DNA from 4 places in the Halomonas sp. KM007 genome. Region 2 is predicted to be linked to each of the others. Evidence: predicted binding sites of a transcription regulator. Region 2 holds the regulator's gene; each other region holds the start of a gene.
What was found. Region 2 encodes sigma-54, which starts transcription at its own class of promoters, with help from an activator protein. Its sites were predicted from a motif close to TGGCACNNNNNTTGCTNT; they were not measured.
Positions count from the first base shown of each region.

Region 1: the regulator sigma-54 is predicted to act here: its motif matches at 1,923-1,940, upstream of RVM27_RS10945 (CmpA/NrtA family ABC transporter substrate-binding protein).
Region 3: the regulator sigma-54 is predicted to act here: its motif matches at 4,333-4,350, upstream of RVM27_RS10980 (NCS1 family nucleobase:cation symporter-1).
Region 4: the regulator sigma-54 is predicted to act here: its motif matches at 2,678-2,695, upstream of RVM27_RS14165 (CmpA/NrtA family ABC transporter substrate-binding protein).

Region 1 is NZ_CP136131.1:2,317,584-2,325,098, reverse strand. Features, by position in the region: gene RVM27_RS10950 (methyl-accepting chemotaxis protein) at 1-1,602, opposite strand, end outside; gene RVM27_RS10945 (CmpA/NrtA family ABC transporter substrate-binding protein) at 2,080-3,384, shown strand; gene ntrB (nitrate ABC transporter permease) at 3,408-4,259, shown strand; gene RVM27_RS10935 (ABC transporter ATP-binding protein) at 4,276-5,127, shown strand; gene RVM27_RS10930 (amino acid ABC transporter substrate-binding protein) at 5,124-6,047, opposite strand; gene RVM27_RS10925 (amino acid ABC transporter substrate-binding protein) at 6,058-6,957, opposite strand; gene RVM27_RS10920 (GGDEF domain-containing protein) at 6,947-7,515, opposite strand, start outside.
Region 2 is NZ_CP136131.1:467,763-475,277, forward strand. Features, by position in the region: gene RVM27_RS02275 (ABC transporter ATP-binding protein) at 1-266, opposite strand, end outside; gene RVM27_RS02280 (KpsF/GutQ family sugar-phosphate isomerase) at 498-1,484, shown strand; gene RVM27_RS02285 (KdsC family phosphatase) at 1,519-2,061, shown strand; gene lptC (LPS export ABC transporter periplasmic protein LptC) at 2,062-2,646, shown strand; gene lptA (lipopolysaccharide transport periplasmic protein LptA) at 2,643-3,149, shown strand; gene lptB (LPS export ABC transporter ATP-binding protein) at 3,173-3,919, shown strand; gene RVM27_RS02305 (RNA polymerase factor sigma-54) at 4,025-5,440, shown strand; gene hpf (ribosome hibernation-promoting factor, HPF/YfiA family) at 5,538-5,846, shown strand; gene ptsN (PTS sugar transporter subunit IIA) at 5,851-6,318, shown strand; gene rapZ (RapZ family nucleotide-binding protein) at 6,388-7,320, shown strand; gene RVM27_RS02325 (HPr family phosphocarrier protein) at 7,346-7,515, shown strand, end outside.
Region 3 is NZ_CP136131.1:2,328,826-2,336,340, reverse strand. Features, by position in the region: gene RVM27_RS10990 (putative bifunctional diguanylate cyclase/phosphodiesterase) at 1-1,326, opposite strand, end outside; gene RVM27_RS10985 (LysR family transcriptional regulator) at 1,656-2,561, shown strand; gene RVM27_RS10980 (NCS1 family nucleobase:cation symporter-1) at 2,759-4,276, opposite strand; gene RVM27_RS10975 (nitrilase-related carbon-nitrogen hydrolase) at 4,889-5,755, shown strand; gene hydA (dihydropyrimidinase) at 5,790-7,229, shown strand; gene RVM27_RS10965 (NAD(P)-dependent oxidoreductase) at 7,282-7,515, shown strand, end outside.
Region 4 is NZ_CP136131.1:2,989,018-2,996,532, forward strand. Features, by position in the region: gene RVM27_RS14155 (ABC transporter ATP-binding protein) at 1-307, opposite strand, end outside; gene ntrB (ABC transporter permease) at 318-1,175, opposite strand; gene RVM27_RS14165 (CmpA/NrtA family ABC transporter substrate-binding protein) at 1,178-2,596, opposite strand; gene RVM27_RS14170 (sigma 54-interacting transcriptional regulator) at 2,888-4,849, shown strand; gene RVM27_RS14175 (TolC family protein) at 4,997-6,427, shown strand; gene RVM27_RS14180 (efflux RND transporter periplasmic adaptor subunit) at 6,494-7,515, shown strand, end outside.

The DNA.
Region 1 (7,515 bases), 1.8 Mb from region 2:
GGGCTGCGGGGTAGTCAGCGCGGGCTGACGACGCTCGCTACCCTGCTCCAGACGGAATGCCGCCACCACGCCCTCCAACCGCTCGGCCTGCTCCTCCAGCGAGCTGGCCGCCGCAGAAGCTTCTTGCACCAGCGCTGCGTTCTGCTGGATGACCTCATCCATCTGAGCGACGGCCTGATTGACCTGCTCGATGCCCGCGCTCTGCTCCTGGGAGGCTGCCGATATTTCGTCCATGATATCGGTGACTCGGCGTACCGACCCGACGACTTCCCGCATGGTGGCACCGGCTTTTTCTACCAGTTGAGAGCCTTCATTGACCTGCGCCGTGGAAGCATCGATCAATCGCTTGATCTCCTTGGCCGCCTCGGCACTGCGGCTGGCCAGGTTGCGTACTTCGCTGGCGACGACCGCGAAACCGCGCCCCTGCTCGCCTGCCCGGGCAGCCTCGACCGAGGCATTGAGCGCCAGGATATTGGTCTGGAAGGCAATCGAGTCGATCACGTTGATGATATCGGCCACCTGCTGGGAGCTCGAAGAAATCCCGTGCATGGTCGAGATGACCTGATCGACCACGTCGCCGCCCTCTACCGCCTTACCCGAAGCATCATTGGCCAGCGTGCTGGCCTGACGTGCGTTATCGGCGTTCTGCTTCACGGTTTGGGTCAACTGCTCCATGCTGGCGGCGGTTTCCTGCAAGGAGGCCGCCTGCTGCTCGGTGCGGGACGATAAATCCGCGTTGCCCCCGGCAATTTCTCGTGCGCCGATGTAGATCGAGCCACTGCTGTCGCGCACGGTCGCTACCGTGGCCGCCAGACCACTCTGCATGCGCTGCATGGCGCTGAACAGCTTGCCAATTTCATTGCTGCCGCGCAGGTCCACGCGAGTTGACAGATTATTTTCGGCAATGCGCTCGAAATGCACCACGGCCTCGTCCAGCGGCTTGACGATAGACCTCACCATGGCCATACGCACCAGCACGATGGTCAAAAGCGCAACGATGATCACGGCGATATCGATGTAAGCGAACATTTGCACGTCGCGTTCATAGTTGGCCAGCAATTGATCACCGTAATCCTTGAGGAAGTCATTGAACGCCATGCTCGATGAGATTAACTCCTGGTTAAGAGAACTAAGGGTTTGCCGTATACTCATCAACTGTACGTCATTACCAGAGGTGACCGCAGCAGCGAGCGGCACAAGCCCTTGCTGCATGACCGCATGAAAGTCGGTAATGACGGCATCGGCCAATTCGCCATTGATGTCACGGGGGGACGAAGCCTCGAACTCGGCAAAGTAGCGCTGGGCTGATTGCAAGAAGCCGTCGGCCTCCGCCAGATAGGACTGAGCTTGCTGACGCTGCCCATCCTTAGCCGCTACGACAGCGTTCATGTAAGCCAACTGAGAAAACCCCACCGAACGTTGAACACGTGCAAGCGGCAACATCTGATCCATCGAAATGGTATCCAGTACTACTAGCGAGCGCGCGCCCCTTTCGCCTGATAAATGAGCGATAAAAGCAACTACCATGATCAATACACCAAAGATGGCCAGTACAACGGTCAGACCTGTTTTTACCGAGATGTTTGCCAATAGCTTGTTCATGTTACCCCCTCGCTGACCAACCAACGTTTGCCAGCCCAGTCGAGAAATCCCTTTCCTTGAATGTGATGCCCGTTACCGAGCCTCAATGCGTTAATCACATTCTGTTGGGAAGTTACCATCTTGACAATAGGGTTCACATTGTTTGACGTTATTGATAACTTGCTAACAATCCTGCTTCTTTTTCGTGCAACTTCGCCAAAACTGCACCATTTCTACGCTGCACCGCATCATCCCTGCCTCCTTCGAGAACAAGACGTCTCTTCGACTCTTATGACTAACCTTTTGAAAAGCTGATATTTCGCAAAAACGACTAAGCCATTTGGCATGTTAGCTGCACAAGACAAGGGGATAGCAAACTGGGCCAACGTGGGCCCGGCGATAAAAAAAGATGATCAACAGACAACGGCGTCTGCAACAGCTCCTCAACGGGGCTGATTGCAGGCGCCGTTTTTGTCTCCAAAGGGCAGGAACCGTGTCATGCGCAAAAAAATCACTTCGTCCCACTCACCGGAACGTCGCCACTTTCTCAAAAGCTCCGCCGCCGTGGTGGGAGGCTCTGCCGTGCTCAGCAGCCTGCCCATGAGCTGGGCTTTTGCCAACGGCGCTTTGGAAACCACGTCGGCCAAACTCGGCTTCATTGCGCTGACGGATGCAGCGCCGCTGTTCGTGGCCGATGAAAAAGGATTTTTTGCCAAGCACGGCATGACCGATGTGGAAGTTCTCAAGCAGTCTTCCTGGGGGACCACCCGAGACAACCTGGTGCTGGGTTCCCAGCGTAACGGGATCGATGGCGCACACATCCTGACGCCCATGCCTTACCTGATCGCCAGCGGTGCCATGACCCCCAACAACATTCCCGTGCCGATGAGCATTCTGGCGCGCCTCAATCTCAACGGGCAGTGCATCTCGGTGGGCGATGAGTACGCCGACCTCAAGGTCGCGCTGGATACCCGTGAGTTTGCCCAGGCCCTGGCGGAAAAGCGCAGTGGAGGCAGCGAAGTCAGCGCTGCCATGACCTTCCCCGGCGGCACCCACGACATGTGGATTCGCTACTGGATGGCCGCCGGGGGCATCGACCCCAACCGCGACATCTCCACCATTACCATCCCGCCGGCCCAGATGGTGGCCAACATGCGGGTGGGCAGTATGGACACCTTCTGCGTATGCGAGCCCTGGAACCAGCAGTTGATCAACCAGGGCATCGGCTACACCGCCAATACCACCGGCGAGCTGTGGAACGACCACCCGGAAAAAGCCTTCGCCATGCGCAGCGACTACGTCGAAGCCCACCCCAACGCCACCAAAGCGCTGCTGATGGCCATCATGGAAGCGCAAATATGGTGCGAAGACCCGGCAAACCACGAGGAGATGGCCCAGATCTGCTCACGCCGCCGCTGGATTCATGCGCCTTATGCCGACCTCATCGACCGTATTCAGGGCAACTTCGATTACGGCACCGGGCGCGTCGTGGAAAACCATCCGCACATGATGCGCTACTGGGACAAGCACGCCTCCTACCCCTTCAAGAGCCACGACCTGTGGTTCCTGACCGAGAACAAGCGCTGGGGCTACTTGCCGCAGGACTTCGACAGCGCGGCCCTGATCGAGCAGGTCAACCGCGAAGACCTGTGGCGAGAAGCCGCTCACGCCCTCGGCGTGGCCTCGGCAGACATTCCGGACTCCACCTCTCGCGGCGTCGAAACGCTGTTCGACGGCAAGGTCTTCGATCCGGAAAACCCGCAAGCCTACCTCGATAGCCTGGAGATCAAGGCGCTGGCCTGAGCCAGGCAGCCTGGGAGAACCTCATGACGACTTCATCAAGAGCGAATACGCTATCTACCCCCATGCCAGGCGTGCACCCTGTGCTGCTACGCCTGCGCGATACCCTGGTCAAGAACGTGCTGCCGCCGGTGGTCGTGCTGGCCATTCTGATCGGCCTGTGGGAAGCGCTGTGCTCCCATCCTGGCGCGGCGCTGCCGCCGCCCTCGCAGGTGCTCAACGATACCTGGGAGCTGATCATTCATCCCTTCTACGACTACGGCGGCAACGACAAGGGCATGGGCTGGCAGATTCTGGCCAGCCTGGAACGCGTGGCCTATGGCTACCTGCTGGCGGTGGTGGTAGGTATCAGCCTGGGCGTGCTGGTGGGCCAATCGACCTGGGCCCTGCGTGGCCTCGACCCCGTGTTTCAGGTGCTGCGCACCGTGCCTCCGCTGGCCTGGCTGCCGATTTCACTGGCCGGGTTTCAGGACAGCACTCCTTCGGCCATTTTCGTGATTTTCATCACCGCCATCTGGCCCATCATCATCAACACCTCGGTGGGGGTGCGTAATATCCCCGAGGATTACCGCAACGTGGCCCGCGTGATTCGCCTCAACGGCATGGAGTATTTCACCCGTATCATGCTGCCCGCCGCCGCACCCTATATCTTCTCGGGCCTGCGCATTGGAGTAGGGCTTTCCTGGCTGGCCATCGTGGCCGCCGAGATGCTGATTGGCGGCGTGGGCATCGGCTTTTTCATCTGGGACGCCTGGAATGCCTCCATGCTCAGCGACATCGTGCTGGCACTCATCTATGTGGGCATCGTGGGCTTCATTCTTGACCGCATCGTGGCCTTCATCGGCCAGTGCGTGACCCGTGGCACCACCCAAAGCTAACCCAGGAGATTGGATCATGGCTTCACACTATTTAAGCGTCGAGCAGGTGGACATGACCTTTGCCACCAAAGGTGCCACTACCAACGTGCTCAAGGAGATCGACCTGGGCGTCGCCAAAGGTGAGTACATCTCGATCATTGGCCATTCGGGCTGCGGCAAGTCGACCCTGCTCAACATCATCGCCGGGCTCACCTCCTCGACCTCTGGCGCGGTCATCCTGGATGGCAAGGAGGTCAATGCGCCAGGCCCCGACCGCAGCGTGGTCTTCCAAAACCACTCGTTACTGCCTTGGCTCACGGTGTACGAAAACGTGGCGCTGGCGGTGAACAAGACCTTTGCCCGCCGCAAGACCAAGGCCGAACGCCACGCCTGGATCCTCAAGAATCTGGACATGGTCGGTATGTCCCATGCCCTCGACAAACGCCCGTCGGAGATTTCCGGCGGCATGAAGCAGCGGGTAGGGATCGCCCGCGCTCTGGCCATGGAGCCCAAGGTACTGCTGCTGGATGAGCCGTTTGGCGCCCTGGATGCGCTGACACGCGCCCACCTGCAAGAAGAGGTGATGCGCATTCAGGACGAGCTGGGGAATACCGTCATCATGATCACCCACGATGTGGATGAGGCCGTGCTGCTGTCTGATCGTATCGTGATGCTGACCAACGGCCCCTCGGCGCGCATTGGCGAAATTCTCGACATCGACCTGCCGCGCCCCCGCAACCGTATCGCGCTGGCCGACGACCCCCGCTACAACCGCTACCGCCAGGAAGTGCTGCGCTTCCTGTACGAAAAGCAGCGCAAGGTAGAGCACCTGGCCGAACGACGCGAGAAAGCCCCCAGTACTGCCACGGCTAAAAAAGCCCGCGCCTAGTCCTGTAAAACAGCCTGAGGGGTGATCTGAGGGAAGGCCTGGGGATTGGCAAAGTGGTTTTTCAGCGTTTCGCTCAGCGGCACGTTCAGAGCAAGTTCCTTGCCGGGCAATGGCTGCAGGAACCACCGCTCGTAAAGCGCCAGCATCTCATCGCTTTGATAGATCTGGCGCAGCGCCTGGTTCACCTGCTCGACAAAAGCGTCATCGCCTCGGCGCATCAGCAGTCCCAGCGGCTCCTCCGCCGTTATCGCCTCTTCCGACAGGCGATAGGCCGCAGGGTTGCCGGTTTCTGCCATCATCGTGCTCAGCAGAATGTCATCCATGGCAAACGCCGCCACCCGCTCATGGGTGACCAGGTCAAAAGCCTCCTGAAGCGTTTCCATCGGCACTACCGACAGGTTCAAACGCTGCTCGCGGTTGGCCAGATTGATCTGCCCCACGTTCACCGTTCCCCGCGCCACACTGACGCTGCGCCCCGCCAGATCCTGCAACGTGGCAAACCCATGTTTGGCCAGCGCAACATAGCGCACGGAGACGAAAAAGTGGCTCAGCGAAAAATCCGCACTACGGCGGCGCTCTGCCGTATTCGTACTGGCATTGCATTCGATATCGATCACACCGCTGTTCAATAATTGAACCCGGTTACCCGGGGTACGGAAGACGTATTCGATCTCCAGGTGGGGAAGTGCCAGTTGCTGCTGTAAATGCTCCGCCACCCGCTGACACAGCTCGATGGAATACCCCACCACGCGGCCCTGATCATCCGCATAGGAAAAAGGCGCCGTATCGCCATAGCCAACTCGCAGCGTGCCGGTTTCCCTGAGGCGTTTCAAGGTGTCGATCTCGGCAGCGAACGCCAACGCACTGGCGCCCAAGGAGGCCATCAACCCCACCCACCAGCGCCTGTATCTTCGTGACATGACTCACTCCTTACTCAGCGAATGCTTCCGGGTGTGCCAGAACGGCCTCCAGCTGAGGGCTCATGGGTAGCCCCACCACCTGCTGGTCGGGCGGAATGGGAGACAAGAACCACTTCTCATAAAGCGCCAGCATGTCGCCACTCTGATAGAGCGCGCGTAACGCTTCATTGACCCAGGCTAAAAATTCGGGGTCGTCACGGCGCAACATCAGGCCATACGGTTCGGGGTCACTCAGCGCTTCCGACGAGATATGAAAGCGCTCGGGAGAGGCATCGGACGCCACCAGGCCCGCCAGCAAGATATCGTCCATCACGAACGCAGACGCCTGCTCGGCAGCTACCATGGTGAACGCTTCGTCGTGGGAGCGACTTAGCATGACCGAGATATTGAGGCTTTGCTCCCGGTTCATGGCATTGAGCTGCTCGATATTGAGCGTCCCTGTGGTCGATACGACGCTGCGCCCTGTCAGGTCTTCGATGCGATCCAGCGCATTCTTCGCCAGCGACACATAGCGGGTAGTACTGAAGTAATGGGGGTAGGAAAATGCTGCCTGCCGACGCCGCTCTGCGGTATTGGTCGTCACACCACACTCAAGGTCGATATCGCCCTTGCTCAGCAGGATGAAGCGGTTGGCGGGCGTCACCGGCACGAAGGTGACTGCCAGCGCAGGCCCACCCAGCCGAGCGCTGATGCTGTCGACCACTGCTTGGCAAATATCGATGGAGTAGCCGATGGGCCGCCCTTCCACCACGTAGGAGAACGGCTCCTCGTGTTCTCGGTGCCCAATCAGAATGGTGTGATCCTGCTGAATACGCGCAAGCGTCGGGCCTGTCTGGGCACTGGCCGTGCCCATGGCCAGCAGCAGCAAGCCCATCAACGCGATATACCGCCCGATCACGCTACACGTCATGGCTGGCTCCCATGGTCATGCCGCTACTGAACACCTGATAACGCCCTCGACCCATGGCCTTGGCGGCGTAAAGCGCCACATCGGCACTGCGCAACAGCGTATGGCTGCTTTCGCCATCCCGTGGGGCCAGGGCAATCCCGATGCTGACACCGATCTGGACGCGCTCTCCCTGCAGGTCAAAGGGTTCGCGCAGCGCAGCGACCAGCCGCCCTGCCCGCACACTGGCTTCGTCCAGCGCATGGTGGTGAACAGGCTGGAGAATCGCGAACTCATCGCCTCCCAGGCGCGCCACCAGCTCACGCTCGGCCAACAGCCGCTGTACCCGTCGGCTGGCCTGGACCAGCAGTTCATCCCCGGCGGCATGCCCTAACGTATCGTTGACGGCCTTGAAGCGATCCAGGTCAAAAATCATCACATTGAAGCGCTCGCCTCCCGACAGCTGCGCGACGGCGACCTGCAAGGCCTCGTTGAACTGAACACGGTTAGGCAGCTTGGTCAGCGCATCGTGGTGCGCCAGGTGCTGGAACTTGAGCGCCTCCTCCTTGACCTCAAGCAGCA
Region 2 (7,515 bases):
AACAGCATGCCCATTCGTTTGCGCAGCGCAAACAGCGCCTTGCGAGACAGCCGATGCACATCCTGCCCATCAATCAGCACGCGCCCCCGATCAGGCACCAGCTGCCCACCGATCAATTTCAACAGGGTGGTCTTGCCGGTTCCGCTGGGCCCCATGATAGCAGTGACTTTGCCACGCGGAATGCTCATGCTCACGCCACGAAAGATATCGTGGTCGCCGCGGGAAAAGTACACATCTTCCACCTGGATAAAGGGCATATCCGTCATGGGCATCACACCCCTCGCTTGCTCGCCAGTGCAGGCCTTTCAGGCCCACCCCGGCGGTTTAAAAAACAGTGTTTTCGAAATATTATCGAACATCGTATCCTAACGCTACCCACAGGAACAGCCACGCGCACCTTGCCTGCTGGCCACGGCCTGCCAGTGGTTTGGCTAAAAGCCGCCGCAAGATGTTATTCTTGAAGGCTATCAACCGTGATGACGAGAACGAGACCGACCATGCCCCAGCCCCCCACCCCACCCAGCTCACTGCGTGAAAGCGCACTGCGGACACTGCAGATAGAGCAAGCCGCGATTGGCGGCCTGCAAGCCAAGCTGGACGAGAGCTTCGACCGCGCCTGCCAGCTGATCCTGGCTTGCAAGGGTCGTGTGGTGGTGACCGGCATGGGCAAATCCGGCCATATCGCCGGCAAGCTGGCAGCCACCCTGGCCAGTACCGGCACGCCCGCGTTCTTCGTTCACCCCGGTGAAGCCAGCCACGGCGACCTCGGCATGATTACCCGGGGCGATGTGGTGCTGGCCCTGTCGAACTCAGGTGAAACCGCCGAAGTCACCGCCCTGCTACCGCTGCTCAAACGCCTGGGAACCCCCTTGATCAGCATGACGGGGCGCCCGGACTCCACCCTGGCACGCCATGCCGAGGCCCACCTGGACAGCGGCGTCGAGCGAGAAGCCTGCCCACTGGATCTGGCCCCCACCAGCTCGACGACGGCAGCGCTTGCGCTGGGTGACGCGCTGGCCGTCGCACTGCTGGAAGCACGTGGCTTCACAGCCGAAGACTTCGCCCTGTCACACCCCGGCGGCAGCCTGGGCAAACGCCTGCTGCTAAGGGTACGCGACCTGATGCACGACGGCGCGCGGCTGCCTCGGGTGGCGCTGGGCAGCCCGCTGCGCGATGCTCTGCTGGAAATTACGCGCCAGGGGCTCGGCTTTACCTGTGTCATCGACAATGAGGGTCGGCTGGCCGGGGTCTATACCGACGGCGACCTGCGCCGCACGCTGGACCAGTTTCACGACCTGCGTGACGTCAAGGTAGACGACGTCATGACGCGGCCCGGCAAACGCATCGGCCCCGACGTCCTGGCAGCCGAAGCCGTGCGTATAATGGAAGATAGTCGTATCACGGCGCTGGCCGTGGTCGATGAACAGCAGCGCCCGATTGGCGCGCTGCACATGCATGACCTGCTGGCAAGCGGCGTTATCTAACCCATGATCCAATGATGGATGATACGGAGGCTCTATGGCCCTACCTGACGCACTTTTAGATCGTATACGCCGTGTAAAACTGCTGGCCCTGGACGTAGACGGCGTACTGACCGATGGTCGCCTTTACTTCCAGGCCGACGGCGTCGAAATCAAGGCCTTTCATACCCAGGATGGCCACGGCTTGAAGCTGCTCAAGCGCGTCGGCATCCATGTCGCGCTGATTACCGGCCGTGACTCGCCCATGGTGAGCCAGCGCGCCGCAGCGCTGGGCATCAGCCATGTTCATCAAGGCTGTGAAGACAAGCTCGCCACCCTGCGTGGGCTCTGCCAGCGGCTCGGTATCACCCTGGAGCAGGTCGCCTTCTGCGGCGATGACCTCCCGGACCTGGCGCCGATCAAACGCTCGGGCATCGGCATCACCGTCCCCAACGCACCGGACTACATGCATACCCACGCCGACTGGATTACCGACCGTCTGGGCGGACATGGCGCCGTTCGCGAAATTTGCGACACGCTGCTGACCAGCCAGGGGCACTGGGACGCCGTGCTCGACACTTACCTACACGGCTCCACCTGAATGGGCATCAGGGTGAAAAAGCGCGTCTGGCTGACGGGGCTGGTCATCACCCTGGGGGGACTGCTGGTTTGGCTGGACCCCCGCGCGCCCCAGCAGCGCGAGGTAGATCCTGAGGCTCAGGCTCAGGAGCCCGGACACGTGCTGGAGAATGCCGAGATCACTCTGTTTGGTGAAGATGGCACTCTGCAACAGTCGCTGGTCGCGCCGCGACTGGTACATACCCCGCAAGCGGCGATGACCAACGTCACGTCACCGCGCGCCACGCTGTTCGATAGTGAACAGCGTGAGTGGTTGGCGGTTGCCGATACCGGTACCCTGAACACGGACACCCAGGCGCTGACGCTGGCCGGATCGGCACGGCTATTGGCACCAGACGAAGGCTGGCAGCTGGATACCGACCTGCTGCATTATGATGGCCTGGCACGTCATGCCTGGAGCGATACCCCCGTAGTGCTGCAGCAGCCGCCCCAACGTATCGAGGCATCCCGTATGGATGTCTGGCTGGACGATAGTCGTGTCAGCTTGATCAATAACGTGCGCGGCGTGCATCCGCCCGCCCCCCACTCTTCTCAGGAGTCGCCATGAACGCCCTGCTTCGTACGGCACTGCTCGCCCTTGCCGTTCCCATGGTAGTCGTAGGCGCGCTGCCTGCTACTGCTCAACAACAAGCCCCTATCGAAGTAGAGGCCGACCGCCTGGACTTGGACCAGCGCGCGGGCACGGCGGTTTACTCTGGCAATGTCGATATTCGTCAGGGTGAAATGCAGCTGCGGGGAGAGCGTGTCGAAATTCACCGCAACCAGGCCGGCGAACTCTCCCGGGCCGTCGCCACGGGCGAGCGTGCCTACCTGCGCAATCAACTGGAAGACCAGACGACGCCCATGGAAGGCTGGGCGCGCCGCATCGTCTACCACGTGTCCGAACGCCGCGTCGAGCTCATCGACCAAGCCGAACTGACCCAGCAAGGGGATCGTTTCCAGGGGGGACGGCTCGAATACTTCATCGACCGCGGGGTGGTGCAAGCGCGCTCTGATGTCAGCGGCAGTTCGCCACAGCGCATCCGCATGACCCTGCAGCCCGAACAATAGCGAGAGGACGCCCCGTGACAGCGATGACCCCCGACACCGCAGCGGTCAAGACACTCCATGCACAGCATCTGGCCAAGAGCTACAAACGCCGCCGCGTGGTCAAGGATATCAATCTGGAAATTGCCCAGGGCAGCGTGGTGGGCCTGCTGGGCCCTAACGGCGCGGGCAAGACCACCTCGTTCTACATGATCGTCGGCCTGGTGAAATCCGATGCTGGCAAGGTGGGCATCGACGATCTCGACCTGACCCGGGCGCCCATGCATGAACGCGCGCTGGCGGGTATCGGCTACCTGCCCCAGGAAGCATCGATCTTTCGCAAGCTGTCGGTGGCCGACAACATCATGGCCATTCTGGAAACGCGCCGGGAGCTGGACCGCAATAGCCGAGAAGCGAAGCTCGAATCCCTGCTGGAAGACTTCCACATCACCCATATTCGCGACAACCTGGGCATGAGCCTGTCGGGCGGCGAGCGGCGACGGGTGGAAATTGCCCGCTCGCTGGCCACCGAGCCCGCCTTCATTCTACTGGACGAACCTTTTGCTGGCGTCGACCCCATTTCCGTGGGCGATATCAAGTCGATCATACGCGCGCTCAAGAAGCGCCATATTGGCGTGCTGATTACCGACCACAACGTGCGTGAAACCCTGGATATCTGCGATATTGCCTATATTGTTGGCGACGGACACATCATAGCCAGTGGAAACCCCCAGGAAATTCTCAATAACCAGAAGGTGCGCGACGTCTACCTGGGCGCCGACTTCCGCCTTTAAATAATGGCCCACGAAGACATTTTATTTAGTGGCATGCTTATTGCACTTGCACCAAACGGAGAGTCGCTCTAGGGTGGAGCTTTCTGATTAACGAGTGGTTCTCAGATGGTCATGAAAGCTTCTCTTCAACTGCGCATCGGCACACAGCTGACCATGACACCTCAGCTGCAGCAGGCCATTGCGCTGCTTCAGCTATCGACGCTGGACCTTCGTCAAGAAATTCAGCAGGCGCTGGATGCCAACCCCATGCTCGAACAGGAGGATGAGTTTGGCGAACAGGCGGTCAGCGAGCCTCAGGAAGCCGAGTGGGCAGACAGCATTCCCAACGAGCTCTCCGTGGACAGCGACTGGTCCGACACCTACCAGGACATGGGCAGCGCGGGCGGCAGTAGCGAAGGCCCGGACTTCGAGCGCCAGGCGGCCGGGCAGAGCCTTCACGGGCACTTGCTCTGGCAACTGGCCATGACCGACTTCTCTGCGCGTGAGCAAGCCATTGCCGAGAGCCTCATCGATGCGCTGGATGCCAACGGCTATCTGACCCAGCCGCTCAACGACATCCGCGAGGGGCTCAAGGCGCAGGGCCACGATGGCCTGAGCCAACGCGAGGTCGAAAACACCTTGCTGCGCCTGCAGCAGTTCGAGCCTACTGGCGTGTTCGCCCGTGACCTGCGCGAGTGCCTGATGCTGCAGCTGGCCGCGCTACCCGAAGACACTCCGCTGTTGATGCCCGCCAAGCGTCTGGTACGCCAGTTTCTCGAAGCGCTGGGCAAGGACGACATGCGCCTGCTGAAACGACGCCTGAGCCTCGATGACGAGCAGCTGGACGATGTCATTCGTTTAATCCGCAGCCTTGACCCTCGCCCCGGAAGCGCCTACGGCGTCACCGACGACAGCTATGTGACGCCGGACCTGGTGGTACGTCACGATCACGAGGGCTGGCATCTGGAACTCAACCCGGAAGCGCTGCCTCGGCTACGTATCCAGCCCGACTACGCCAGCCTGATCAAGCGCGCCGACAAGAGCCAGGACAACCAGTTTTTGAAAGAGCACCTCCAGGAGGCTCGCTGGCTGATCAAGAGCCTGTCGAGCCGCAACGACACGCTGCTGCGCGTGGGGCGCGAGATCATTGCCCGCCAGATAGGCTTCCTCGAGCAGGGTGAAGAGGCCATGAAACCGCTGATTCTGGCCGATATCGCCGAAGCGGTGGAGATGCATGAGTCGACCATCTCGCGGGTCACTACCCAGAAATACATTCATACCCCGCGCGGGGTGTTCGAGCTCAAGTACTTCTTCTCCAGCCAAGTCAGCGGCCAGGAAGGTGGCGACAGCCATTCCAGCACGGCCATTCGAGCACGCATCAAGAAACTGATTCAGGACGAGCCTCCGGGCAAGCCACTCTCCGACAGCCGTCTGGTCACCCTGCTGGAAGCGGGCGGCATCACCGTGGCCCGCCGCACCGTGGCCAAGTACCGTGAGTCGATGGGTATACCTTCGTCGAGTGAGCGCCGTCGTTTACGCTAGTTAAACGCTCTCGCCCAACAAACTCTCGACGAGGGCTTTGCAATGGCCCAAAAAGGGTTACAATCGAAGTACAGTCCGATGGATAAGGAGCACGTCAATGCAAGTAAACATCACTGGTCATCACGTTGAACTGACTGACGCCTTGCGTGACTACGTAAACGAAAAGCTGGAACGCGTTGAACGTCACTACGACAACATCACGACCGTCCAGGTCACCTTATCTGTTGAAAAGGAGCGCCAGCAAGCCGCCTGCACCCTGCACGCAGCAGGAGCCGACCTTCATGCCGAAGCGCTGGACAACGACATGTACGCAGCCATTGACGCCCTGGCGGACAAAATCGACCGTCAGCTCGTAAAACACAAGGAAAAAGCACAAGCCCGCGCCCAAGGCGCTGGCGTGCGTTAACCCGATGATGTTGGAAACCATTCTCCCCCCGGAGCGCGTGCTGTACGACGTGCCCGGGGGCAGCAAAAAAAGGGTGCTGGAGTTTTTCAGCACCTTTATCGCTCAAAACACGCCCAGCCTGGATAGCCAGGAAGTCTTCAGTCGATTGATTGGCCGTGAACGGCTGGGCAGTACCGGCATCGGCAATGGCGTGGCCATTCCCCACGCACGCAGTCCTCACTGCAGCACGCCGATTGCTGGGTTTCTCAAGCTGGCCGAACCCGTCGACTTCGATGCCATCGATGGTGACCCCGTCGATCTGGTGTTCGTGCTGCTGGTACCCGAAGAAGCCGATGATACGCATTTGGCGCTATTGGGTCAGGTCGCCACGATCATGAACGACGCAGCCACACGCCAGCAATTGCGCAATGTCAGCAGCCAGCGTGAACTGCTGACGCTGTTGACCGACAAGATTCGCGAGCAGGCTGCCTAGCGCAGCCTTTGCCGGGCAGCAAGGCCGACGGTAACCCTCTATTCCTTCTCAAGCCAAGAGAGATGCGCTATGCAGCTGGTGATCATTAGCGGCCGTTCAGGGTCCGGTAAGTCCATCGCCCTACAGGCGCTGGAAGATCTTGGCTATTACGCCATCGACAACCTGCCTGCCATGCTGCTGGGCTCGCTGGTCGATGAACTGCGTCAACAGGGCGGACGTACTCATTTGGCCGTCAGCATCGATGCGCGCAACTTGCCTACTGCACTGGAACAGTTGCCTGCTCTGCTGGAAGAACTACGCCAGCGTCAGATCCGTTTTCAGGTCATCTACCTGACCACGGACGCGCGCATTCTGCTGGAGCGCTACTCGGCCACCCGTCGGCGCCACCCGCTGACCCGGGATAGCGACATGACCCTGGAAGAGGCCATCAACAAAGAAGAAGAAACCCTGCTCGAGATTCGGGACCTGGCTGACCTGCTGATCGACACGTCGCGTCTTTCGGTACACGACCTACGCCGCCGCATCACCGATCAGGTTGCTCATCAGCGGCGTGACCAGTTGACCCTGACGTTCGAATCTTTCGGCTACAAACGGGGCGTACCCATGGATGCCGATATCGTGTTCGACGTGCGCTGCCTGCCCAACCCCTACTGGGACCCCAGCTTGCGGCAGTTCACCGGACGCGACGCCAATATCAAGGCCTTCTTGAGAGGCTACCCCATCGTCGATGACATGCGTGACGATATTCATGCCTGGCTGGAGAAATGGCTACCTGCTTACCAAAGCAGTCAGCGCAGCTATATGACCGTGGCCATTGGCTGTACCGGCGGACAGCATCGCTCTGTCTACATGGTCGAGCAACTGGCGCAATCGCTGGTCAAGCGCACTGGCGCTATTCAGCTCAGACACCGGGAATTGGGCTTGCAGTACACGCTGAGCGAATTACCCGCTACCGTCGATGCCGCTTCTTCCACCCCTCCCAGCGACACGAAGTCGCCCTGATATCACTCGGCAAAAAGGAATCAGAGTGCCTGAAAGAACCTTAACGCTGACCAACCAACGCGGCCTTCATGCCCGCGCCGCCACCAAACTGGTCAAGTGCGGCCAGCAGTTTTCAGCCCGCATCCACGTGTACAAACAGCAGCAAAAGGCCGATGCGGCCAACATCATGTCGCTGCTGATGCTGGCGGCCCCCTG
Region 3 (7,515 bases), 1.8 Mb from region 2:
CAGCTTCAACCGCTCGAGCGGGGCTCGGGTGCGCTGGAACACCTGCTCCACTCGATGTAGAAAATCGCTCTCGCGGAACTGCAGAGGGCTGATGTTGACTGAAATGGTCAGCTGTTCGAACCCCGGCTGGCGCTGCCAAGCAGCCAACTGGTGGCAGGCCGCCGCCAGCACCCACTCGCCTACGTCGTTGATCAAGCCGGTGCTTTCCAGTAGCGGAATGAACTCGCCGGGCGACACCAGCCCGCGTTCAGGATGGTGCCAGCGCAACAGCGCTTCGACGCCCACGATGCGCCCCTGTTCATCCACCTGGGGCTGATAGTGCAGCTGCCACTGCTGGTAATCCAGCGCCAGACGCAGGTCAGCCTCCAGCCTGACTCTGGCCAGCAGCGCGGCCTGCATGGAGGGGTCGAAAAAGCGTAACGTGCGTCGACCACTGGCCTTGGCCTGGGAAAGCGCCATGTCCGCCTGCTGCAGATAATCATCGACACTGCGCTGGCTGTCGGCCATGACGGTGATGCCCACGCTGGCCGTGACCAACGCCTGCTCATCCCCCACCTGGATCGGGGTATCCAGCGCTGCCATCAGCTTATTGGCAATGTGTTCGGCCAGCGCCTGCGTTTTACGCGGGCTGCCGTCCACTCCCTCGACCAACACGGCAAATTCGTCGCCGCCCAGTCGCGCCAGAGTGTCCGTATCGCGCAGCATCTGGCCAAAACGACGTGCCACGTTCTGCAACAGCCGATCACCGATATGATGCCCCAGGGTATCGTTGACATGATTGAAGCTATCCAGGTCCAGCAGAATCAGCGCTCCGCAGCGCTGGTGGCGATTCAGCTCCTTGAGAGCCACGCCGATTCGGTCGATGAACAGGCGACGGTTGGCAAAGCCGGTCAGCGGATCGTAGAACGCCAGCTGATGAATTTCCTGCTCGGCCGCCTTGCGTTCGCTGATGTCACTCATGGTGGCCACATAGTGGGTCAAGCTGCCGTTGCGGTCGTGCACGGCACTGATGGTCAGCCACTCGGGAAACAGCTCGCCGTTCTTGCGCTGGTTCCAGATTTCTCCCTCCCAGCTTCCCGTGGAGAGTACGCTGCGCCATAAGCGTCGGTAGAAGGCGGCATTGTGGTGCCCAGAGCTGAACATGCGTGGGTTCCTGCCCACGACCTCTGCATCACTGTAGCCGGTGATGCGCTTGAAAGTGTCGTTCACTTTCAGGATCGTGCCCCGTGCATCGGTCACCATGATGCCCAAATGTGCCTGAAATGCAGCGGCAGCAATTTGCAGCTCCACTTCGGCGCGTTTTGCGTCTGTTACCTCACGGGTCACGGAAAGCGCTCCTTCTAATTCGTCCGGTTGTTGGGTGCTGCTCACCAAAGGGCTCAAGGTGGCATGAAAATCGTGCGACTGCTAGCCCAATGGCAGCGAATACTCGAACGTGGCCACCTGACGAGTGCGCTGCACCTGCCGGAACACGTCAGGCATCCCGTGGGCGCACCTGATAGAGTGAAAAAAAGACAGAGGAAGATACACCAGCCCGGAACACGGGTGGGATTGTTAAAGTGTGACGCGATGCTTTTTTGATGTATATCAATTTTTAGCACAATAGAGCATCAAAAACGGCATATCGGTATAGCAGGCAAGGCAACGAGGCAGCCATGGCATCTCTGGGGCAAATGAGTGATTACGAAATACGCCTGGTGCGTATTTTCAAGACCGTGGTGGAGTGCGGTGGCTTCACCGCTGCAGAAACGGCGCTGGGCATCAGCCGCTCGGCCATCAGCCAGCACATGAGCGACCTGGAGAGCCGACTGGGGTTTTCGCTTTGCCAGCGAGGTCGCGGTGGGTTCAGCCTGACCGAAGAAGGCAAGGAGATTTACCAGGCCGGCCTGACCCTGCTGACCGCCCTCGAAACCTTCAAAAGCGATGTCAATGCACTGCATCACACCATCAAGGGCGAGCTGAATATCGGCATCACCGATAACCTGGTGACGCTACCCGCCATGAACGTTACCCACGCCCTGGCGGCGCTGACGGCACCCAACCATGCGGTGACCGTGAATATTCATATGGAACCCTCTGACGCGGTGATCCGGGGCGTCATGGATGGGCACCTGCACGTCGGGGTGGTGCCTGCCGTGAACCTGCCGACCAGCCTGGAGACGCGCTGGCTTTACGACGAGCCGTCATACCTGTACTGCTCGGCCGAGCACCCCTTGTTTCCACAGGCCGACGAGAGGCTCGAAGCAGGCGACATTGCCCAGCACCCTGCCATACAGCCCCGCTACCCGCTACCGGAAAAGGCCCGCCAGGCCCACGAAGCACTCAATCGTCGAGCCTCTGCGTCAGACCGAGAAGGCGGCGCCTTCCTGATCCTGACCGGGCGCTTCATTGGCTTTCTACCCGAACACGTGGCTGCCCAGTGGGTCAGCGCAGGCAAGATGCGCGCCCTGCTGCCCCAGCACTACGCGTATCGCATCCCGTTCGTGCTGATTACCCGCCATGACCGCCGCCCCAACCGCGTGGTGGATGCCTTCCTGGGGCTGGTGAAGGAAGCCAACTAGGCTTTGTACGAAAAGTCGGCGAGCGATGTCCAGACAAGGCAAAAATCGGCGAAAAGACGGAGTTTACAAGGTGTAAATGAGTACTTTGAGCCGATTTTTAACGCCGTATGGGCGAGCATAGGCAATTTTCGTACAAAGCCCAGCGGCGCAGCCCGCCAGGCTCTGCCCGACAGCTGACTGCGCCATGCGCTACCGCATCAAGGCTGGCGAGCCGCCTCGCTGGCCATCAGCGGCACAGGGCCTGCCTGGGGAGACGACGCCAGCGTACGGCTGGCGACGTAGTACACCAGCGCCCCCAACGCCGAGCCCGTGAACCAGCCGTAGTCATAGAACCAGTTCATGGTACCGGTCAGCAGCGACAGCAGGGTCAGGCTCACCGGAATGCCGAAGGCAATGAATCCGGCGATATTGACCGCGGGGTAAGCCTGGTGGTCCATGTACAGGCTAGGCACATCCAGGCGCTGGCGTTTGATCAGGAAATAATCCACCGCCATGATGCCTGCAATCGGGCCCAGCAGGCTGGAGTAGCCCAGCAGCCAGTTGGAGTACATCTGCTCCAGTGAAACGCCCTGGCTCACCACCCCCGCCTTTTGCAGCAGGTCGTAGCCCATCAGCAGCACCCCCACGGCGCCGGTCATCAGCACGCCACGGGTTTGATTGATCAGCTTGGGGGCAATGTTCTGAAAGTCATTGGTGGGTGAGACGATATTGGAAGCGGTGTTGGTCGAGATGGTCGCCACGATGATCAGCAGCATGGCCATGATGACCCAGAAAGGGCTGTCGATATAGCCGATCAGGCGCACCGGGTCGGCCACGGTTTGGCCTACCAGAGTTTCCGAGGCGGCAGTCAATACCACGCCCAGGGCAGCAAAGAAGAACATGGTCAACGGCAAGCCCAGGATCTGCCCGACGATCTGGTCCTTCTGGCTCTTGGCGAAGCGGCTGAAATCAGGAATGTTCAGTGACAGTGTCGCCCAGAAGCCCACCATGGCCGTCAGGCCAGCAAAGAAATAGCCATACACCGAAGCCCCTTCCGGGCGCGACGGCGGCTGGGCCAGCAGTTCGGTCATCGACATGTGCGGCCACGCCCACATCATCAGTCCGATCCCCACGGCCAACAGCAGCGGTGCCGCCAGGGTTTCTAGCCACTTGATCGACTCGGCCCCGCGAATCACCACGTACAGGTTCATGGCGCCAAACACGAAGAAGCCAATCACCTCGCCGACGCCCCCCAGCGCCGCCCAGGCGGGAAACAGCGCCGACAGCAGCAGGTGAATGGCCAGCCCGCCAAACATGGTTTGAATGCCAAACCAGCCGCAGCCCACCAGCGCCCTGACCAGGCAGGGCACGTTGGAACCCAGGATGCCAAACGAAGAGCGCAGCACCACCGGAAAGGGAATGCCGAATTTGGTGCCGGGAAAAGCGTTCAGCGTTAGCGGAATCAGCACGATCACATTGGCCAGCAGAATGGCCAGTAGCGCCTCGCCAACGCTCAGCCCAAAGTAGGCCGTGAGCACGCCGCCCAGGGTGTAGGTAGGCACGCAGATCGACATACCGACCCACAGCGCCGCAATGTTCCATTTACTCCAGGTACGCTCTTTTGCTTCGGTAGGCGCAATATCGTCGTTGAAGCGTGGGCTTTCACGCACATCGTCTTCCACTGCCAGTTCGACCAACCCCTGCTGATCGATCATTCGAGATTTAGCTGCCGTCATCGTTGTCTCCTCAGCCTCGCCATTGCCTTTTTATCTTCAAAGGTTCAACAGGTTGCGCAGCAATAAGCGTGCCCAAAACCACGCGCTCACCGCTAACTCATTGAACACAAAGCTGACTAAACAGACATATATAAAGACGAAGCCCTCTGTATCATTGTTGTTATAGTCACGGGAATTAAAACCTCCTAAACAGGGTAGCGACACATTCATAAAACGCACCATAAGAATGCAAAACACCAATATAAAAACCAAAAAATAAAACACAAATCATTGATTTAAAAAAATAAAAATGAAACGCCATAATAGTGCAACACCTCACCAAATTGATAAAAACGGCCAATAAAAAACTTAAAAAACAGCAAAAACAGTTACTTGAAAGACAGCCAGGCTTTTCATAAAAACTTCTTGCAAAACGTCTTCAACCAGCGCTATGTTCAAAAAGCTGTCTATCTTGACAGCTTTGCTAACAATTATAAGTTTCGACCATGAGTCGATGTCATGACACGCCTAGCGATCTTTTCTGCCACTCATCGATACCGGCAGAAAAGCCACCCATAGCTGGCCTCCCATCCATTCGGAGGTCGTCGCGTTATGACAAAAGAGGGGTAGTCCATGCAGAAAATGAAGATTGGCCTGATCCAGATGGCCCTGAATACCAGCACAGATCAGGAACCCGGCGTCATTCGTGACGCGATGAACGAAGCGCACCTGCCCATGATTCAGCAAGCCGCCGAGCAAGGCGTGCAGGTGCTGTGCTTTCAGGAAGTGTTCAATCAGCCCTATTTTTGCCCCAGCCAGGATAGCAAATGGTACGCCGCCGCCGAGCGAGTGCCGGAAGGCCCCTCCTGCCAGATGATGCAAAAGCTCGCGGCAGAGCACCGCATGGTGATCATCGTCCCTATCTATGAAGAGACCGAGACCGGCGTTTACTACAACACCGCCGCCGTGTTCGATGCCGACGGCAGCTACCTGGGCAAATACCACAAGACACACATTCCCCAAGTGGCTGGCTTTTGGGAGAAATTCTTCTTCAAACCAGGCAAATCCAACTGGCCGGTTTTCGATACCGCCTACGGCAAGATCGGCGTGTACATCTGCTATGACCGCCACTTCCCGGAAGGCTGGCGGGCATTGGCGCTCAACGGCGCCGACGTGATTTTCAACCCTTCGGCCACGGTGGCCGGTCTTTCCCAATACCTCTGGGAGCTTGAGCAACCCGCCTCTGCGGCTGCCAACGGCTGCTTCATCGCCGCTATCAACCGGGTTGGCACCGAGGCGCCCTGGAATATCGGCGACTTCTACGGCTCCAGCTACATCGTCAACCCACGCGGCAAGATCGAAGCCCAGGCCAGCGCCACGGAAGACGAGCTGCTGGTGCATGAGATCGATTTAGACATGGTGCGCGAAGTGCGCAACAACTGGCAGTTCTTCCGCGACCGCCGCCCCGAGACCTACACCCGCCTCACCGACGGTGAATGATTCTGCTGGCTAAACACAACGACAGGAGCGAACCATGAGCTTATTGATCAAGGGCGGCACGGTGGTCACCCACGCCGACACTTACCGCGCCGATGTGCTGTGTGTCGATGGCAAAATCCACGCCATTGGCACCGACCTGGACGTGCCGGAAGGCTGCGAGATCGTCGATGCCAGCAACCAACTGGTGATGCCTGGCGGCATCGACCCCCATACCCACATGCAGATGCCCTTCATGGGCGCGGTGGCCAGCGAAGACTTCTACACCGGCACCGCCGCCGCCATGGCGGGCGGCACCACCACGATTATCGACTTCGTGATCCCCAGCCCCGGCCAGTCGCTGCTGGAAGCCTTCGAGACTTGGCAGGGCTGGGCGGAAAAAGCCGCCACTGACTTCGCCTTCCACGTGGCGATCACCTGGTGGGATGAGAGCGTTAAAGAGGAAATGGGCACCCTGGTACGCGACCACGGGGTCAACAGCTTCAAGCACTTCATGGCCTACAAGGGCGCCATCATGGCCACCGATGACATTCTGGTGGAGAGCTTTTCCCGCTGCCTGGAGCTGGGCGCGGTGCCCACCGTGCATGCCGAAAACGGCGAGCTGGTCTACCACATGCAGCAAAAACTGCTGGCCCAAGGCATCACCGGGCCGGAAGCCCACCCGCTTTCCCGCCCACCGCAGGTGGAAGGCGAAGCCGCCAGCCGCGCGATTCGCATTGCCTCCACCCTGGGTGCGCCGGTCTACCTGGTGCACGTCTCCACCAAAGACGCGGTGGATGAAATCGCCTACGCCCGCCAGCAGGGCCACCCGGTGTTCGGCGAGTGCCTGGCGGGGCACCTGGTGATCGATGACAGCGTTTACCAGCACCCGGACTGGGCCACTGCTGCCGCCCATGTGATGAGCCCGCCTTTCCGGTCCAAAGGCCACCAGGAAGCGCTCTGGCATGGCCTGCAATCTGGCAATCTGCAAACCACCGCTACCGACCACTGCTGTTTCTGCGAAGAGCAGAAGGCCGCCGGGAAAGATGACTTCACCAAGATCCCCAACGGCACTGCGGGTGTGGAAGACCGCCTGGCCGTGCTGTGGGACGAAGGGGTGAATACCGGCAAGCTCTCGCCCCAGGAGTTCGTGGCGGTCACCTCCACCAACACCGCCAAAATCTTCAACCTCTACCCGCGCAAAGGGGCGATTCAGGTGGGTGCCGATGCCGACCTCGTGGTCTGGGACCCCAACGGCACCCGCACGATTTCCGCCAGGACCCACCACCAGAACGTCGATTTCAATATTTTCGAGGGCAAGACGGTGCGCGGCATTGCCCGTCATACCATCAGCCAGGGCAAATGGACCTGGCGGGATGGCGAGCTGCACGCCGAACGCGGCGCAGGACGCTACCTGAAGCGCCCCGCCTACCCCGGTGTGTTCGAGCTGCTGGCCAAGCGTGCCGAGCTGAATGCCCCCGTGGCGGTTACTCGCTGAGCCTCGCCCCACGCAGAACAGAACGATCCAGAAGGACCAGGGAGAAACGACCGTGACCCATTCACTTGATCATCTGCCCAGCGCAAAAGAGGTCGGCACCTACGACCCAGCGACGCTGGCAAGCAACTTCAGCGACCTGCATCCGCCGCTGGCGCCGCGCCAGGCCATCATCGAAAGCCAGCGCTGCCTGTACTGCTATGACGCGCCCTGCGTCGAGGCCTGCCCGTCGGACATCGACATTCCCAGCTTCATCCGCCAGATCAGTGACAACAACATTAATGGCGCA
Region 4 (7,515 bases), 1.1 Mb from region 2:
GAACATTTTCCAACGCGGTGAGCCAGGGCAGCAGACTGTAGTTTTGGAACACCACGCCGCGCTCAAGGCCAGGGCCGCTGATCTCTTTGTTCTCCATGACCATGGAACCTTCCGAGAACTGATCCAGCCCGGCCAGCGCGTTCATGATGGTGGACTTACCGCAGCCAGAGTGGCCGATGATGCACACGAATTCGCCTTTCTCGAGCTGAAAACTGATGTTCTCGAACACCGTCAGCGGTTCCGCCTCTTTACTGGCGCCGGGGAAGCGCTTGGCGGCTTTTTGTACCTCTACAAAAGCATGACTCATGGTCGGCTCCTTATTCGGCGTAAGTGACAAAGCGGGCAATATAGGCAAGCGACATATCCAGCAGCATGCCCACCACGCCGATCATCAGGATGGAGAAGATCACGCTGGTTAAATCGAGGTTGTTCCACTCGTTCCAGACGTAGTAGCCAATGCCGGTGCCGCCCACCAGCATCTCGGCAGCCACGATAACCAGCCAGGCGATGCCAATGGAGATCCGCATGCCGGTCAGAATGGTCGGGGCCGCGGCGGGCAGAATGACCTTGAAGGCCGTTTTTAGCGGCGACAGTTCATGGGTGCGTGCCACGTTCACCCAGTCGCTGCGTACGCCGGCCACGCCAAAGGCGGTATTGAGCAGCATCGGCCAAATGGAACAGATAAAGATCACGAAGATGGCCGAGGCTTCGGCATCCCGAATGATGAACAGCGCCAGAGGCATCCAGGCCAAGGGAGAAATCGGCCGCAAGACCTGAATGAACGGGTTGAGCGCTTTATACGCCAGCGGTGACATGCCAATCAGAAAGCCGATGGGGATCGCCACCACGGCGGCCATGAGATAGCCGCTGAGCACGCGGTAAAGGGAGTAACCCAGTTGGATGCCGATCCCCTTGTCGTTGGGGCCTGCATCATAGAAAGGATTGGAAAGCTGCTCCCAGGCCCGCTCGAAAATCGCCGACGGCGGGGGAACGCGGGCCGTTTCATCGGCCCCGCCCAGCAGCAGCTCGTATTCGCTCAGCTCTTCCGTGCCGCCCATCAGCGGCGAGCGGTCGAGTCCTTCCCAAAGCCCCAGCAGTACGGCGAGCAGGACGAAGGCTAACAAGCCAGCGCGCACGTTCAGGCTGATGTTCCAGTCGGTGGTGGTGCGGTCCATAATTAGCTCCTGCGGATATCAAAGCTGGCCAGATACCCTTCGGGGTCGGTGTAGTCGAAGGTCTTGCCCATGATCTGGTAGTTGCGCGAGGTCTCTTCGGGGGCGTCGTAGCCCAGCTCGTTCATCACCGTGCGTGCTTCGCTGGCCAAAAAGACATCCCGGGCAATCTGCTGATAATCGACGCTGCCCTCGATGTAGCCCCAGCGCTTCATCTGGGTCAGGATCCAGACGGCCATGGATTGCCAGGGGAAGGGGTCGAAGTCGATCCGGTCCGGCACGTTCTGAACATTGCCCAGGCCATCGGCAAAGCGCCCTGTCAGCACCTGCTCGATCACCGTGACCGGCTGGTTCAGGTAGTTGGTCGGGGCAATGGCCTCGGCGATTTCCGAACGGTTGGCCGGGTCGGAAGAGTATTGGGTGGCATCGATGATCGCCCGCAGCAGCGCGCCGTAGGTGTTGGGGTTTTGCTGGGCAAAGCGAGCGCTGGTGGCAAAGGCGCAGCACGGGTGGCCGTCCCAGATCTCCTTGGTGAGCAGATGAATGAAGCCGATGCGCTCGAACACGGCGCGCTGATTGAACGGGTCGGGGGAGAGAAACCCATCGATGTTGCCCGCGCGCAGGTTGGCAACCATCTCGGGGGGCGGAATGACGCGAATCTGAATGTCCTGATCCGGGTCCAGGCCATGCTCGGCCACGTAGTAGCGCAGCAGGAAGTTGTGCATGGAGTACTCGAAGGGCACGCCGAAGGTGAAGCCTTTCCACTGCTGCGGGTCACGCTTGTCCTGGTGGTCGTTGTGCAGCACGATGGCTTGCCCATTGACGTTCTCGATGGCAGGCGTCACGAAGGCCCGCTGGGTCGAGCCTGCCCCCAGGCTCATGGCCAGCGGCATGGGGGAGAGCATGTGAGCGGCATCGTACCGATCGTTCAGCGAGTTATCGCGAATCAGCGCCCAGCCAGCGGTCTTGATCACATTGACGTTCAGGCCGTAACGCTCATAGAACCCCATGGGGTGGGCCATGATGATGGGCGTGGCGCAGGTGATCGGAATGAAGCCGATGTCCAGCTCGGTTTTCTCCAGCGGGCCCAGGCTCTCCTTGACCGCCGCCTTGATCGACTCCATGGGCAGCAGGGTGGCCAGGGCCGCTGCCGCGGTGCCGCCACCCACCAGCTTCATGAATTGCCGACGGTGCATGTCGCTATGGCCAAAGATGCCGCGAACCAGCGCGCTCTCCACGACCCGGTCCATGATCTGTTCGGCATTGCTGGGTGGCGCTTCGCCACCGGCCAGGGTGGCCTGATGGGAAGGTACGCTGGGGCGGGCAGGGTGGCACTGGTGGCAATCACACTGGCGGCCATGGATCAGCGATTGACGGTGATCGAAAGGGTTGCCGAGACTGCTGTGGTCATTGTTCTCTTTCATGGGCGTTCACCTCTCAGGAGCAAATGGGCTTCTAGCTGCGCCGTCTTGGTGCGAAACAGAGCGTTGCGGCACTGTTTCGGTAGTGCGACTTGTGTGCCACAACTGTCCGTTTTGTTTAAAGATTCATAAATTCAATGAGTTGTGGTGTTTGGTGGAATCTTGGAGGCCATGCTTGAAAACGACGATTTTTCGTTAATAACGATATTTCGTTGTTTAAATGACGAAATATCGTTATTGGCCCGTTGTTTGTATGGGTAGTGGGTATGTCGCCGCCATCGCCAGGAGATGCAGATGCCCCCCATGACGACCGAGCCGTTGATGAGCGAGCCGTCGCTTAGGCTCATGGCCAGCCATGCCCCGCTGGCCATGCTGGTGATCGACCCGCTGGCCGATGAGCTGGTGGCTGCCAATGCGTCTGCCTGCCAACTGTTGATGCTGGAAGAGGGCGATTGGCGAGCGTCGCCGTTCAGCCATCGGTTGAGTGCCTCCTTGCCGCTGTGGGTCAGCTTTACCGATGAGGTATTGACTACCGGGCAGGCGTGGTCGGATGACCTGGTGGTGCTGGACAGCGTGCGTCAGCCACGCCGGGTAGAAGTCTTCGGTGAGCGTTTGCCGGACCCCCCGCGGCTCTTATTGACCCTGATCGACCGGCAGAAGGCCGAGCAGCGGCGCGCCCGCGCCGAGCTGGGGCGTCAGCATCGCCAGGGGGATGTAGGGTGGCAGCGCGTCGAGCAGGTGTTCGAGCGAATCGAAAGGCAGAACCAGCTGATTCTCAGCGCCGCCGGAGAGGGCATCTACGGGCTGGATGCGCAGGGCAGAACCACTTTCGTCAATCCAGCGGCCGAGCGCATTCTGGGCTGGAGCACCGAGGACATGGTGGGCCACGATGCGCATTTGATGTTTCACCATACCCATGCCGATGGCTCTCATTTCCCTGTGCAGCAGTGCCCCATTCATGCTTCGTTCAGCGATGGCCAGGTGCACCACGTCGACGATGAAGTGTTCTGGCACAAGAACGGTGAGGCGATTCCCGTCGAGTATACGAGCACCCCCATTTTCGAGATGGGGCGGCTGGTGGGGGCCGTGGTGCTGTTTCGCGATATCCGCGAACGCAAACGGGCAGAGCAGCAGCTGCGCGATGCCCTGGAGGAGGTCGAGTCGCTGAAGCGGCGGCTGGAGCTGGAGAACGAATACCTCCAGGAGGAGATCAAGGCAGAGGTCAATCACCGCAATATCGTGGGCAACAGCCCGGCGGTGGCCAAATTGATCCAGCAGATTGCCATGGTGGCACCGACCGGGGCCAACGTCTTGATCAGCGGTGAGTCCGGCACGGGCAAGGAGCTGATCGCCAGGGCCATTCATGCTGGGAGTGGGCGCAGCGACCGGCCGCTGATTCGGGTCAACTGTGCCGCCATACCGCGAGATCTGTTCGAAAGCGAGTTCTTTGGCCATGTCAAAGGGGCCTTTACCGGGGCGATGCAGGATCGTCCGGGGCGTTTCGAGCTGGCCCACGGCGGCACGCTGTTTCTTGACGAGGTAGGAGAAATTCCGCTGGAGCTGCAGAGCAAGCTGCTGCGCGTATTGCAGGATCAGCAGTTCGAGCGAGTGGGGGACAACCGCACCCGCGAGGTGGACGTGCGCGTGATTGCGGCCACCAACCGTGATTTGAAAGAGATGATCGACGCCGGGCATTTCCGAGAGGATCTCTATTTCCGGCTCAACGTGTTTCCCATCGATTCAGTGCCGCTGCGCAAGCGCATCGAGGACGTGCCCTTGCTGGCGCGACATTTTCTGCACCGCGCCTGCTTGAAGTTCAACAAGCCGGGCGTGCGTATTCCCCCCGCCCAGTTGGAGCTGCTGACCCTCTACCCATGGCCTGGCAATATCCGCGAGCTCGAAAACGTCATCGAACGACAGGTGATCGTGACCCAGGACCGCCGACTCTGCTTCGACGACCTGTTGCCGCCGGAGCCCAGTGTGCCGGGGCAGGTCATGGCGGAGCGTGACAAGGGCGCCGAGCCTCTTGCCGAGACACCGATGACCGAACAGGCGCTACAGCAGCACCAGCGGGACAACGTGCTGAAGGCGTTGGCATCGACACAGGGCAAGATCTCTGGCGCGGGTGGGGCGGCGGAGCTATTGGGCGTCAAACCGACGACGCTGGCCTCCCGGTTGCAAAAGTGGGGCATCGACCCGCGTCGATTCAGGCGTCGTGAATGTAAAAAGCCCCCTGCCAACGGTGCATTGGACTAAGGTAAAAGGTGCTGGGCTGGGCAGGCACTTTGTACACACAAATTCGCCAAGTTCAAGGCTAGCATACATACATGAATGTAACTATAATGCCCACTCTTTCAGACTGGCGCTGCGCATCTTCCAACGTTGACACCTAGAGGCAATCCCATGCGACTAGCACACTGGGCAGTCAATGCCCCTTTACGCCCCTTGCTACTGGCCGTGCTGACCTCCTCCTTCATTCTGCCTGCCCAAGCGGCCGACCTGGTCACCATCACCCGCGATGCGTTGAACAACAACGCTGCCCTTGCCTCGGCACGCGCCGAATTTTCTGGCGTAGAGGCGGGCCGGGACGTGGCGCGCGGCGGCTTGCTGCCTCAGGTGAATGCCTCCGGTAGTGTCGTGCACAACCAGCAGTACGAAAGCCAGGCCGCGGTGGGGGTCAGCGATGACCGTTACAACACCGCATCGCTGTCGTTGGAAGCGACCCAGGCGCTGTTCAATGCCGTGACGCGCCAGGAGCTCAATCAGGCCGAGCGCCAGATCGATCAGCAGGTCTACCTTTTGGCCGCGACGGAACAGCAGCTGCTCATCGACGTGGTCAGCGCCTACTTCGATATTCTGCGTGCCCATGAGGTGCTGGAAGCGCGTCAGGCGCAAGAGCGCGCCATTGGCCGCCAGCTGGAGCAGGCTCGCGAGCAGTTCGAGGTCGGGCTGATTGCGATTACCGAAGTGGAAGAGGCGCGGGCCAGCTTCGACCAGTCTCGGGCCGACCGCATTGCCGCCGAGAGCAGCCTGCAAGTGGCGTTCGAAGCGCTGGAGCAGTTGACCGGGCAGCGTTACGCCAACATCGATGCCTTGGGTGACGCCATGCCGATTGCGCTCCCGGCGCCCACCGACCGTGACTATTGGGTCGACCAGGCACTGGAGCGCAACCCGCAGGTACTGGCCCAGCGGGCAGGCATCGAGCTGTCTCGGACCGGTGTGGAAATCGCCCGGGCAGGGCGTCTACCCACCGTGCAGGCGTTCGCCAACTATCAATACTCGGAAAGCGACAGCGATGTGGTCAGTGGCTACAACTCTTCTAGCCAGGTAGGCGTTTCCGCCAACCTGCCGATTTACACCGGTGGCAGCACCAGTGCGCGTATTCGCCAGGGCACCTTCCAGCTCGAAAGTAGCCAGTACGACTTCGAGTCCCAGCGCCGCACCACGATTCAACAGGTGCGCTCGCTGTACACCCAGGTCAGCAATAACGTGGAAACCGTGGATGCTCGCCGCCAGGCCATCGTGTCTACCCGCAGCGCTCTGGAAGCGACGCGCGCAGGCTACGAGGTGGGTACCCGCAATATCGTCGATGTGCTGAATGCCGAGCAGAACCTCTATAACGCCATCGCCAGCTACGCCGAAGCGCGCTACGACTACGTGGTGAATCTGATGTCGCTGCGCCAGCAGTCGGGCATGCTGGACGTGGCGGCCATCGAGGAAGTCAATGCCTGGCTGACCGGTGACAGCGTCAACTTCACCCTGCCTGAAAGCAACGCGCCTGATACTTACCAGCGCGCGATGGACATTGGTGCTCCTCCTACCCCAGGCGCCTGAGAGCGGCCAATGGGGGCACGCCTGCGATCCGTCAACGTACAGAAAAAATGAATGGGAATTCGACGCATGAAAAGAGTGATGCACTCCACCCGGGCGAGCCTGGTGACGCTGATCGCCGTGCTGGCGCTGACCGCTTGTGGCCAGGAACAGCCGTCCCAGGAGCAGCAGGGCCAGCAGCAGGAAGCGCCACCCCACGCGGTGGAAGTCGCTGAAGTAAGCCGTCAGGACATTCCGCTCAACAAGTCCTATCCTTCGCTGCTGCGTAGCGACAGTGAAGTCACGCTGGTGGCGCGGGTCAACGGCTTTCTGGAAGAGCGGCATTTCGAACCCGGGCAAATGGTCGAGGAGGGAGATCGCCTCTACACCATCGAGCCGGACTTGTACCAGGCCACGGTGAACCAACGTGAAGCAGACCTGCAGAGCGCCCGGGCAGAGCTGGCACGCGCCCAGCGGGATGCGCAGCGTTTCGAGCAGCTGCTGAGCCAGAACTCGGTCAGCCGCCAGCAGTACGACCAGGCGCTGGCAGAGCAGCGGGTTGCGCAGGCCAGCGTGGCACAGGCGGAAGCCGCACTCACCAGTGCCAATCTGGACCTGGGCTACTCCAACGTCACCGCGCCCGTTTCGGGCATGATCAGCTTGAGCCAGATCAACGTGGGCAACCTGGTCACGTCAGGCACTGAGCTGGCCACCATCACGCCTCTGGACCCGCTGGAAGTGCGCTTTCAGCTACCCCAGCGTGATGCCTTCGAGCTGCGTCGTCAGTTGGCCGACAGCGCCGGTGACATGTCCTCCATTACCGCCCATCTCAGCGTGCCCGGGTTAGCGGGTAGCGCCGGTGGTGAGCTGGCGGGCCGCCTGAATTTCCTCGGTTCCCGTGTGGATACCGGCACCAGTACGGTGCAAGCATCGGCCACGTTCGACAATCCCGACGGGGAAGTACTGCCGGGCCAGTTCGTGCGCGTACGCCTTGAAGGCCTGAAGCGCTTCGACGTCATGGCGGTGCCTGAAATTGCCGTTACCCAAGGGTTGATGGGCCCTCGTGTCTTCGTGCTGGACGACGAAAGCAAGGCGCGTGAGCGGACGGTTCA